One region of the Peribacillus sp. SIMBA_075 genome, then DNA from elsewhere that is predicted to be linked to it. Evidence: riboswitches for the same ligand, from Rfam matches in the RefSeq annotation. Region 1 holds a riboswitch; each other region holds the start of a gene.
What was found. Region 1 has a riboswitch for S-adenosylmethionine ahead of SB775_RS14155 (methionine biosynthesis PLP-dependent protein). Riboswitches for the same ligand answer to the same signal wherever they lie in the genome.

Region 2: linked by a shared signal. The riboswitch ahead of SB775_RS10370 (methionine ABC transporter ATP-binding protein) and the one ahead of SB775_RS14155 (methionine biosynthesis PLP-dependent protein) in region 1 are both predicted to bind S-adenosylmethionine.
Region 3: linked by a shared signal. The riboswitch ahead of SB775_RS15005 (O-acetylhomoserine aminocarboxypropyltransferase/cysteine synthase family protein) and the one ahead of SB775_RS14155 (methionine biosynthesis PLP-dependent protein) in region 1 are both predicted to bind S-adenosylmethionine.

What each region holds. Positions count from the first base shown of each region.
Region 1 is NZ_JAWRYN010000017.1:18,423-22,488, forward strand. Features, by position in the region: gene SB775_RS14140 (ABC transporter ATP-binding protein) at 1-329, shown strand, start outside; gene SB775_RS14145 (hypothetical protein) at 397-639, opposite strand; gene fumC (class II fumarate hydratase) at 749-2,131, opposite strand; SAM riboswitch class I at 2,468-2,581, shown strand; gene SB775_RS14155 (methionine biosynthesis PLP-dependent protein) at 2,669-3,781, shown strand; gene metC (cystathionine beta-lyase) at 3,778-4,066, shown strand, end outside.
Region 2 is NZ_JAWRYN010000010.1:60,124-64,189, reverse strand. Features, by position in the region: gene SB775_RS10385 (nuclear transport factor 2 family protein) at 1-155, shown strand, start outside; gene SB775_RS10380 (hypothetical protein) at 333-923, opposite strand; gene SB775_RS10375 (hypothetical protein) at 977-1,504, opposite strand; SAM riboswitch class I at 1,870-1,981, shown strand; gene SB775_RS10370 (methionine ABC transporter ATP-binding protein) at 2,300-3,322, shown strand; gene SB775_RS10365 (methionine ABC transporter permease) at 3,336-3,986, shown strand; gene SB775_RS10360 (MetQ/NlpA family ABC transporter substrate-binding protein) at 4,008-4,066, shown strand, end outside.
Region 3 is NZ_JAWRYN010000019.1:23,582-27,647, reverse strand. Features, by position in the region: gene SB775_RS15010 (methionine ABC transporter ATP-binding protein) at 1-550, opposite strand, end outside; SAM riboswitch class I at 715-826, opposite strand; gene SB775_RS15005 (O-acetylhomoserine aminocarboxypropyltransferase/cysteine synthase family protein) at 945-2,255, opposite strand; SAM riboswitch class I at 2,355-2,460, opposite strand; gene SB775_RS15000 (thioredoxin family protein) at 2,597-2,905, opposite strand; gene SB775_RS14995 (toprim domain-containing protein) at 2,909-3,274, opposite strand; gene gcvH (glycine cleavage system protein GcvH) at 3,367-3,750, opposite strand; gene SB775_RS14985 (arsenate reductase family protein) at 3,848-4,066, opposite strand, start outside.

The sequences.
Region 1 (4,066 bases):
GATATGTCGGAAAAGATATAATCCTTGGCATCCGTCCGGAGGATTTCCATAATGAAGGAGTTTACTTCACGGAGTCCCCAAACACAACATTCACAACCCAAATTGATGTAGCCGAGCTCATGGGCGCAGAGATCATGCTTTACTCCACATTAGAGGGGCAGGACTTCGTCGCACGGGTCGATGCCAAGAATATTATCCAGGCAGGCGAGAAAATCAAACTTGCCCTTGACATGAATAAAGCCCACTTTTTCGATAAAGGGACCGAACACCGCATTTTAGTTGAAGAAGATGAACAGATGCAGGAAAGCATGAAGTTATCTGCTAATTAAACGCAAAAAGACCCGTTCATGAATGGGTCTTTTTGCGTTTATTCGAATAATATCTAATGGGCAAACCCTATTCCTGGACCAAAACCACTTCATCATGTCCGCATTCAGAGCATTTCATGAGATGCGGGCATTGGCCTTTTTGAAGGGATTGAGGGTATCCGTCGTTTTCTTTAAGTGTGTCGATATCCATATAAGCACTGTAATCATCAGCGTAATCCATGAATTTCCCTTTATCATCAAGACCACTGCTGCACTCCGGGCAATTTACATGAATTTTTCTTAGACCGTTGCAAAGCGGGCATAAAGACATTGTTTTTCCTCCTGTCCCCGATACTTATGATTTCATTATTTGCTGATTCCATTATTTTAACATATGGGAACACCCTCCCTAAAACCAGCGGGAGGGCACTCCTATGCAATTATTTATTAACCATGTCAGCAGGATCTACCCATGCTTTGAATTCAGCTTCCGTCAGGAATTCTAATTTCAACGCCGCTTCTTTTAACGTAGAGTTGTCCTTGAATGCAGTTTTGGCGATCTTGGCTGCTTTTTCATAACCAATATGCGGGTTCAATGCTGTTACCAACATAAGTGAACGGTCTACATTTTCTTTGATTTTATCTTCATTTGCAGTGATGCCAACTGCACAATTAATGTTGAAAGAGTGAATGCCTTCCGTCAATAATTTCACCGTTTGCAGGAAGTTATAGATGATGACTGGTTTGAATACATTCAGTTCAAAGTTACCTTGGCTTGCTGCAAAGCCAATCGTAGCATCGTTACCCACGATTTGTGTCGCAATCATGGTAAGCGCTTCACTTTGTGTAGGATTGACTTTACCTGGCATGATGGAGCTGCCTGGCTCGTTTTCAGGAATGGCAATTTCGCCGATTCCGCTTCTAGGGCCACTTGCCAGCCATCTGACATCGTTCGCAATTTTCATTAAATCCGCTGCCAATGCTTTCAACGCACCGTGTGCGTAGACGATTTCGTTATGGCTTGTCAATGCATGGAACTTATTATCCGAAGTGACGAAGGGATGTCCTGTATCTGCTGCAATTTGTTTGGCCGAAAGTCCTGGGAATTCTTTTTTTGTATTGATTCCCGTTCCTACAGCCGTTCCGCCTAGGGCCAGGTTCAATAATTTTTGGCTGCTTTCCTGAATCATCGCGAGATCTTTATCGAGCATCGCTTTCCAACCGGAAATTTCTTGTCCCAAAGTCAGTGGTGTTGCATCTTGAAGATGTGTCCGGCCAATTTTCACGACATCCCAAAATTCTTTTTCTTTTGAATCGAAAGTATCACGAAGTGCTTTGATGGCAGGAACCAATTTTTCAGCGACTTCCATAAAGGCTGCAATATGCATGGCGGTCGGGAAAGTATCATTGGAGCTTTGTGCCTTGTTAACATCATCATTCGGGTGAAGGGTTTCGGATTCACCATTTTCTTTTAACCATTCATTCCCTTTGTTAGCGACCACTTCATTCACGTTCATATTACTTTGCGTACCGCTTCCCGTTTGCCAAACTACAAGTGGGAAATGTTCATCAAGCGAACCTTCAAGGATTTCGTCGCAAATCTTAACGATGACATTCTTTTTAACCTCCGAAAGATCGCCAAGATCAAAGTTCACCTTTGCCGCAGCTTGTTTAACGTATGCAAATGCACGAACTAATTCAATCGGCATTTTTTCGTTACCGATTTTGAAATTGTTACGGCTTCTCTCCGTTTGTGCACCCCAATATTTATCGGCAGGAACTTTCACTTCACCCATCGTATCTCGTTCGATTCTGTATTCCATGTGTTCTCCTCCTATTGTTTGCACTATTCATCGAAGACCATATGTATATGAAATGAATAATGTCATATTATTCTTTCTCTCTATACATTGTACAAACTTTATTTTTTTAATGCAAAAATAACCGGCCAAGCCTCCCCCTTTTTCTTTAAAATCCATTTAATATCGTGTTTATCCCTGGACCCATGCAAATTTTGGATATTCTTTTTAGACACATAAAGTGTTGACACCGCTAGTCTCCAATTGCCCTTTTCATGAAAATCAAAGCATTATCATCCAAAATGTTCTTGACAGTATTTTATATATATAGTAAATTCAAAAGAAATTGAATAATCTAAACTCTTATCGAGAGAGGTAGAGGGAATGGCCCGATGACACCTCAGCAACCTTCATTTGTTTCAAACCAATGAAAAGGTGCTAATTCCACAAGTTTGTGAACTTGGAAGATAAGAAGAATGACTCGTCCCTATTTAATCAAAGTCTTCTTCTTAAAGAAGACTTTTTTTTATTTTATTTAACTAAAAAGGAGCAGTGAAAACTATGTACAAAACTGAAACATATCTTGCTCAATTAGGAAATCGCAGTGAAACGGCGACAGGAACAGTCAATCCGCCAGTATACTTTTCAACAGCTTTTCGCCATGAAGGAATCGGCCAATCGACTGGATTTGATTATACAAGGACAGGTAATCCTACACGCCAACTATTGGAACGATCCATCGCAGATCTGGAAAAAGGCGACCAAGGTTATGCCTGCAGTTCAGGAATGGCAGCCATTTCTACTATACTGGCCTTATTTAAATCAGATGATGCATGGATTGTCAGCGAAGATCTTTATGGCGGTACATATCGTCTGTTGGAACAAGGGTTTAAGAAATGGGGATTGAAGTGCGACTATGTGAACACTTGTTGTTTGGAGGATATTGAAAAAGCCATCACTCCTCACACGAAAGCCATCTTCATCGAGACTCCCACTAACCCTCTTATGCAGCAAACGGACATTAGCGCCGTTGCAGCATTGGCCAAACGATTTAATTTATTGTTAATCGTTGATAACACCTTTTACACGCCTCTTATTCAACAACCAATCCTGCTTGGAGCAGATATTGTGATCCACAGTGCAACCAAGTATCTCGGTGGTCATAATGATGTGCTCGCTGGACTGATCGTTGCTAGCGGCGCTGAATTATGTGATGCACTTGCCTTTCATCATAATGGCATGGGAGCTGTCTTGAGCCCCTTTGATTCCTGGCTGTTGATGCGCGGAATGAAAACCCTGGCATTGCGGATGGAACGTCATGAAAAGAATGCCAAGATACTTGTAGATTACTTGGCGGAACATGATTGTGTTACAGATGTATTGTATCCCGGTAGAGGCGGCATGATTTCATTCCGTATCATTGATGAAGCGGCGGTCAACCCATTTTTACAATCACTCTCATTAATTTCGTTTGCAGAAAGCCTTGGAGGGGTTGAAAGCTTCATCACCTATCCTGCTACACAAACACATGCCGATATACCGCTTGAAGTCAGAACGGCGAACGGGGTTTGCAATCGCCTGCTGCGCTTCTCCGTCGGCATTGAAGACAGCGAAGATTTGATCCAGGACTTACAGCAAGCATTCGCACATGTAAAAAGGGAGGCACTACGATGACCACTCATGATTTCAGCTTTGAAACCAAATTACTTCATAATCAACATAAATTCGATCCTGCAACAGGCGGTGTGAGCGTCCCCATTCAGCACGCATCCACTTTCCATCAATCCGATATCGATCAATTCGGCAAATATGATTACAGCAGAAGCGGGAACCCAACTCGCGAAGCACTGGAAGATATCATTGCCGAACTTGAGGAAGGCACTCACGGTTTTGCCTTTTCATCAGGTATGGCAGCCATTTCAACAGCTTTCCTGCTGTTGTCTGCCGGAGACCATATCG
Region 2 (4,066 bases), on a different contig from region 1:
TGCACGAATTGTCCGAAGATACCGTATTAACGACATATCGGATTTTTGATGAAGGTAGAGGGGAGCATACCTTAAGAAGTTCAATCTGGAAATATGCGAATGGCAGATGGCAAATGTTTTTTCATCAAGGAACGAAAACGAAAGGGCCTCTTTAAGCCTACCCATGACATCCTATTTATCATAAATAGGTAAAAAAAAGGCTCCAGAATAACTGGAGCAAGGGGATGTCAACGTAGTAATTAACAAATGGGGATTAACAACTAAATTCTGATGATCTCTGCATGTAATACTTCAATTTATTAGCTTATGTAATTCATTAGGGCCTATGAGTATTAGTTTTTAGTTGTATCATCTATATGAGTAGAATTTGAAGTATCAGGATCAAAGGTATTAAAACCATTTAAATCAATAAAATGAGCAATTGCATCCTTATCTTTGTCAGCTATTATAAGGTTAAAGCCAGATAAGTTATTTTTTATTTTCTCTAATTCTTTTGTCGTTAAATCGATGCTTATTTTGAATTGAGTTTGATATTTAGTTTTATAGCCTTTAGGTTGCTCTGCTAACAATAATTCACTATTTTTATTATGAAAAATATCGTACACTGCTTCAGGGTACTCAAGTGAAAAGTAAATTTTTTGAGTGTTTTCTTGTAAGATTTCGTATATGTCTACATCGATTTCGTAATTCATAAGAAAAGTTAATTCCTTATTCTTAGGAATATAATTCATTTCGAAATTTGTTATGCTAAATTTAGGGGGGCGCAACTTGTTTTCTAATGATTTGTTTTTCTGAATAGATGAATTATTCTGTTCAGATTCAATTGGATTATTGGCACTTCTTTCACTTGTCTTTTCTGAAGAATTACACCCCATTAGAAGGGACATACAAAAGATAAAAGGACAAATATATTTTAGAAGCATATTTTAACACCTCTGTTTATTAGTAAAAAAAATCTTTAAATCTCGAAATATCATTATTGTTTAACTTTTTCGCTCCATGTTGCATAAGTATAATTAGCAGTTGTAGTAGTTCCGTTTGTTAAATTACAAGGTGCAACAACTTTATAACGAGTTCCTGTGGCTTTTACCCATTTACTTCCTGCAGTTAATTTCCATTTTCCCTTCGGAATAGACCAAGTTGTAGAAAGAGTTTTTGTACTATTATATCCATACCCGACATTAGCTGTTATTTTTGCCCCTGTTTGTAGTACTTTAAATGATGCTTCTCCTCCTATACTTACTGTAGCAGCATAAGAAATTTGAACAGATCTAGTAACACTATCAGTAACACTACTATTATTTGTTGCATAATGTGTAAATTCAGTTTTTGTTGAAGTTGTTTTAGATTTATAAGATGTTGTGTAAGTCCCTACTTCTGTACAAGCAAATGGTTCTATTGCAATAGGGTCTTTACTTGTTTCTGCTTTTGCCTCTGATAATGAAAAACCTGAAAATAACGTGAAGCATAGACTTGTTGATAATAATATTTTTGAAAATCCCAAGAATCCCACCTCATTTTATGTATTTAACTTCTTTGTTAATGATATTTTGAATTATATGAATAATCAATATTTAATTAACATTTTTTTCATAATTAGTTAATTAAAGTTGAGGCCCTCCAGAGATATTATCCCCTCTAAGTAGACAGTGTAAAAGGCTACAGATAATCTGTAGCTGTTATAACTGAGCGACTTCTATGTTGTGGAGAATGAGCAAATCATTATAAAATAGAGAAAGAATTATATTTATATAATAAAAAAAACCGTCAATTGACTATACTGTGAAAATGTTTAGAATGATGGAAAATATGGTTGACTTTAGGGAAATTAGAATATATAGTGAAGGACATAATTAAATATAACGTTAATTCTTATCAAGAGATGTGGAGGGACTTGGCCCTATGATACCTCGGCAGCGGGTTTTTACTTTTGTAAAAATACTGTGCTAATTCCAACGGACGAAAGTTTGAAAGATAAGAAGGAGCTTTTCTTAGATAATTAATTTAAGAGTTTACTCTTTTTTATGTCTAAAAGAGGCCTCTTCTGTCTGATGACGGAGGAGGCCTCTTTTGTTTATTCAGAATGTATATGGTTATTTGGAGAATTGGTGCATTAACTCGTAAGTTTCGATCATTAATCATGAGTTGTGAGTATTTACTCGTGAGTTTCATGCATTTACTCGTGAGTTTCGTGCATTTACTCGTGAGTTTCGAAAATTTAACCCGATCATTATGAAACTTTGCAAAGCTCTTCTCTGATAATGAATTTGTACAAATAAACAGCATGGGGGGAGATTGGATGATAGAGTTTCAAAATGTTAAAAAGGTTTATCAAACAAAGAAACAGACTGTCGAGGCTTTGAAGGGCATTAATTTGACAGTGGAAAAGGGGGATATATTCGGTGTAGTCGGTTATAGCGGAGCCGGGAAGAGTACATTGATCAGGTTGGTCAATTTGCTGGAACACCCTTCAGATGGTCAGGTGATTGTTGGCGGCAAGGATTTAACCAAATTGAACCCAAAGGAATTACGGGCTGAAAAGAAAAAAATCGGGATGATCTTTCAGCATTTCAATTTGCTTAACTCAAAGACCGTTTTTGATAATATCGCCATGCCGCTCGTTTTGTCCGGAACCCCTGGTAAAGAAATCAAAAAGCGGGTAGGCGAGCTGTTAGAGTTCGTTGGCTTATCAAGCAAGTCAAAGAGTTATCCGGAACAATTATCCGGCGGTCAAAAGCAGCGGATCGGAATTGCGAGGGCATTGGCTACCAATCCATCGATCTTATTGTGTGATGAAGCTACATCTGCATTAGATCCACAAACAACGAGTGCAGTACTGCAGCTCTTAAAAAAAATTAATAAAGAATACAATATTACCATTCTGCTAATCACTCATGAAATGTCTGTCATCAGGGAAATTTGCAATAAGGTAGCGGTCATGGAGGGCGGATGCGTCGTTGAACAAGGTTCGGTTTTCGAAGTTTTTGCGAAGCCGCAAACGGATATTTCAAAAAACTTCGTGAGAACGGTCATACATGACGAGATTCCACAAAGTTTCCTGAAAAGTATAGGGTCCCATATCCCGATTATTTGGAAAATTAATTTTATTGGGACTACTTCGGGTACTCCTTTACTTTCAACCATCTCGAAGAAATATGATGTTCATTTAAGTGTATTATCAGCCAATATTTCTGAAATTCAAGAAACGCCTTTTGGGAATTTGATCATCGAAGTGACAGGTGACAAAAAAGAGGTGGGCAAGGCTTATCAATATATTAAAGATGAGGGGATTCTCGTCCAGGAGGTGCAGGTAAATGGGTAATACGCTTTGGGGAATGGAAATAACGGCAGAGCAGCTGTCGACCGCTTTCGGTGACACACTTTATATGGTAGCCATCTCATTGGTATTTTCCGGATTGATTGGGCTCCCGCTAGGTATCCTGCTTGTCATTACTAGAAAGGGTCATATCCTGGAGAATAAATGGATCTTTAATGTATTGAATCCGATCATCAATATATTGCGGTCGGTTCCTTTCATCATCTTGCTTGTAGCACTGATTCCGTTTACTAGAATGATTGTAGGCAGTGCGATCGGAACGAATGCAGCCATTGTTCCGCTTATCTTTTACGCGGCTCCTTATATTGCCCGGCTTGTGGAGAACTCCCTGTTGGAAGTGGACAAAGGGATCATCGAGGCAGCTCAGGCAATGGGGGCGACGACATGGCAAATCATTTATCGCTTTTTGATTCCCGAGGGACTTAGTTCGTTGATCCTTACATTTACAACAGCGACAATCGGGCTGGTTGGTTCTACAGCCATGGCAGGTGCTGTCGGTGCAGGCGGGGTAGGAGATTTAGCCTTGGCTTACGGTTATCAAAGGTTCGATACGATGACGATGGTCGTCACAGTGGCGGCGCTCGTGATCATCGTTCAATTATTGCAAACCACCGGGAATTTCGTTTCAAAAAAAATCAGAAGAAGATAAAAATAACAGGAGGTTGGGGAAATGAAGAAAATCTTATTAACGATCATAGTATTGGCATTGGCCATCGTGTCAGCAGCATG
Region 3 (4,066 bases), on a different contig from region 1:
CGAGTATGGAATCGGTAGTCTGTGGATCTAAGGCAGAAGTCGCTTCATCACAAAGCAGGACCTTAGGATCATTTGCAAGGGCCCTGGCTATTCCCACCCTTTGCTTTTGCCCTCCGCTTAATTGCGAAGGATATGCCTTTTCTCTGCCTTCCAATCCGACTAACTTGATCAATTCGTTCACACGCCTGGTGCGTTCAAGTTTTGAAACTCCTGCAATTTCCAATGGGAAGGATATATTTTCCTGAACGGTCCTGGACCATAATAGATTGAAATGTTGAAAAATCATGCTGATTTCCTGACGTGCCTTACGGAGCTGAGCCCCTTTAATTTTTGAAACTTCCTTCCCAGCCACCACAACGGATCCCTCTGTAGGTGTTTCCAATCCATTGAGCATTCTGATCAAAGTACTTTTCCCCGCTCCGCTGTAACCAATAATACCGAAAATCTCGCCGTTATTTATTTCAACATTCACATTATTTACTGCCTTAATAGTCTCACCGTTTCCTTTTCCTGTTCGGAAAAGCTTACTTACTTTCGTCAATGTAATCATTAATGCTCACCTCTTTTATCCAATAAAACCTATGAACTTAGTTGATTTCTCTACATTATTAGTCAGTTTTTAATACCATTTTTTCCTTTCATGAAGGTTTTCCCAAATGAAATAGAAAAAACCTTTCTGCATGAGCAGAAAGGCAGGTGAAGAAGCTGGCCTTCCTCTCATCTTCCAAAGTAATTAAACTTTGTGTGAATTGGCACCTTTCCAAGGAATCTCCTTGTCGGTTGCCGGGTTTCATCGGGCACATCCCTCCACCTCTCTTGATAAGAGCTAATATATAGAATATTTGTACAACATTAAGTTCTTTAGTATGGGGAAATTTTATCATAGATAAAAAAGGAGTGCAATGTATATTATTTCTAGTAAAAGAATGAACTGGACTTTTTGCTTAAACCGTTTTAGACGTCAGGGAGACGATATTCGTCGCTTTTTCAATTGCCTGCTCTAAATCTTCTATTAAATCCTCTGCATTTTCAATCCCGATGGATAAACGGACCTGATCAGCACGCACTCCCGCTTTCGCCAGACCTGCATCATTCAATTGTTGGTGGGTCGTACTGGCAGGGTGGATGATTAAACTCTTAGCATCCCCTACATTAGCTACATGGGACCATAATTCCACCGAATTGATAAGTTTTGCCCCGGCTTCGCGGTCACCCTGTATTCCAAAAGTCACAACAGATCCTGCTCCCTTAGGCAAGTATTTGTCCGCAAGGGCTTTATCTGGATGATCCTCTTTACCGGGATGTGAAACCCAAGTCACGGCAGGGTGATTTTCCAAATATTGAATAACAGACTTGGTGTTCGAAAGATGCTCTTTCATTCTTACATGCAGCGTTTCAAGTCCAAGCGTAAACTGGAATGCACTTTGGGCACTTAGCGCAGGACCTAAATCACGAAGCAACTGCACTCGGGCTTTCGTTATAAAAGCAGCAGGTCCAACTGCATCGGCGTATACAAGACCGTCGTAGCTTGGGTCTGGCTCCGTAAAGCCAGGGTAGTTTGGCGAGTTCCAGTCGAACTTCCCTCCATCCACTATGACACCGCCTAACGTCGTTCCATTTCCCAAAATCCATTTTGTAGCGGAATGGATGACAATATCCGCCCCAAAATCAATTGGTCTGCATAGATACGGTGTAGCGAAGGTATTATCGATAATTAAAGGTATCCCGGCTTCGTGGGCGATGTCCGCTACTGCTTCTATATCAAGGACCCTCAAACTTGGATTTCCGATCGTTTCAGCAAATATGGCTTTTGTTCTTGGCGTAATTGCCCTTTTGAAACTTTCTGGGTCATCAGGTGAAACGAACTTCACCTTAATCCCATATTTAGGAAGAGTATTTTCAAAAAGATTATACGTGCCGCCATATAATGTAGAGGCTGAAACAATTTCATCCCCTGCACCGGCAATATTCAGGATTGACAGTGAGATGGCTGCCATTCCGCTTGCAGTTGCCAATCCGCCGATACCGCCTTCCAATAAGGCCATTCTTTCCTCAAAAACACTGACCGTGGGATTATGGAGTCGTGTATATATATAACCATTCTCCTTTAAACCAAATAAATTCGCTGCATGGTCTGTGTCTTTGAACAAGTATGCATTGCTTTGGTAGATAGGGACTGCCCGGGCACCTGTTTCATCAGCTTGCAGACCGCCATGAACACTCAATGTTTCAAAACGCAACTTTTTCTCTGACATATGATTTCACCTTTTTCTATGGATTTAGTTGGAATTTCATGAAAACCTGGCCTTTCATAAACAAAAAAACCACTTCCACAAGAAGAGGTTTTAAAACACACCTCATCTTCCAGAGCCAACACTCTGCTGGAATTAGCACCGTATATAAATTTATACCGGTTGCCGGGCTTCGTCGGGCCAGTCCCTCCGCCACTCTTGATAAGAACTATTAAATTCAGCCGTTACTTACTTAATTCAAAATATAGCATTTTAGAATTAATCAGTCAATGAATTGTTAGAATATTCTTTTTTTGATTTCAATTTGGGAGCATAAAAAAACCAATCCGGTTCTGATTGGTTTCTTAGCTGATTTCCTTAAGCAATCCATACAAATAAGGAACGGATTGAAAGGCATATATTTTTTTGTGCAGCTGTCCTTTTTTGAAAAGCAATAAACAAGGGACACTTTCAATTTCATACGATTCGGCGATTGCTTGGACATAGTTCATATTCATTTTGCCTGCCTTCAATTCCGGGAAAAGTTCCATGGATATCGTCAGCATCTTGGAAGCCACCTGACAGGTACCGCATAAAGGCGTATATAAATATAAACAAAAGGTTTCCCCTTTTTCAACGGCAATCTTACACTCTTCTTCTTTCCATTCCTGCATCAATTAATCGTTCATCCTTTGACTTAAAAATTTCATTTTCACATTCATATTGGCAGATAAAAGCACAGTTGCGATATGATGTTCGGGTGAGCTTTCCACTTCTTTGTACATTTTATTAATATACAGGTGGTTCGCTTCCGGCATTTCCCTTCGGAATTGCTTCCGCAGCTTTTCTCCTGATTCATCTGCGTCAAACAGGAGATAAACATCACGTTCCATCAATTCATCCACTAATTCATCGAGCTTAGTTAATGATATGGTCCCATTCGTACATCTTATATCCACATCTTCATTTAAAACGGAGGCAACTTTTTTTCTATCGGAACTGCCTTCTACAATGATCACTTTATCGAACTCGCCCCATTCCATGTCATCACTCCATCTCACGAATTATGTGCGCAACTGCAATTGTACAAAATGAAAAAGAGAGCAGGCCTTTCCAGGCCCCCCTCTCCTTTATTTTAACCGTTAATCAAACTTTCATATTCTTCAGCGCTCATCAGATCTTCAATATCACTGCTATTTGATGGTTCAAGCACGATCATCCATGCTTTTTCAAAAGGAGATTCATTTACATATTCAGGGTTGTCACTTAAATCTTCGTTTACTTCAACAACCTTGCCACTAATTGGAGCATAAAGCTCAGAAACCGTCTTAACGGATTCCACACTTCCAAATGGCTCGTTCGCTTTCAGTTCATCACCGATTTCCGGAAGCTCAACGAATACGATGTCCCCAAGCTCGGACTGGGCGAAAGCAGTAATTCCAATGCGCACTGTTCCATCTTCCGTTTTGACCCATTCATGTTCTTTAGTGTAACGAAGTTCTTTTGGTGTTGTTGTCATTATTTTAACCCTCCATATGTACATCTTTTTTTATCTATTCCATTATAAGGCAGATCTTATGTTTTAGTAAGGAATTAACCAAATATTTTGTTAAATTTCAGTTCCAAACCTGATTGAATTGCTCTTCTTTGAAGCCTACCGTCACTTTGGTACCATCCGTAACAATCGGCCTTTTCAGAAGCATGCCATCTGTGGACAATATATCAAGCATCTCTGCATCAGAAGCTTCTTTCAGCTTATCCTTTAAGCCCAGCTCCCGATATTTTTGACCGCTAGTATTGAAAAACTTCTTCAACTCTAAATTGCTGATTTTATA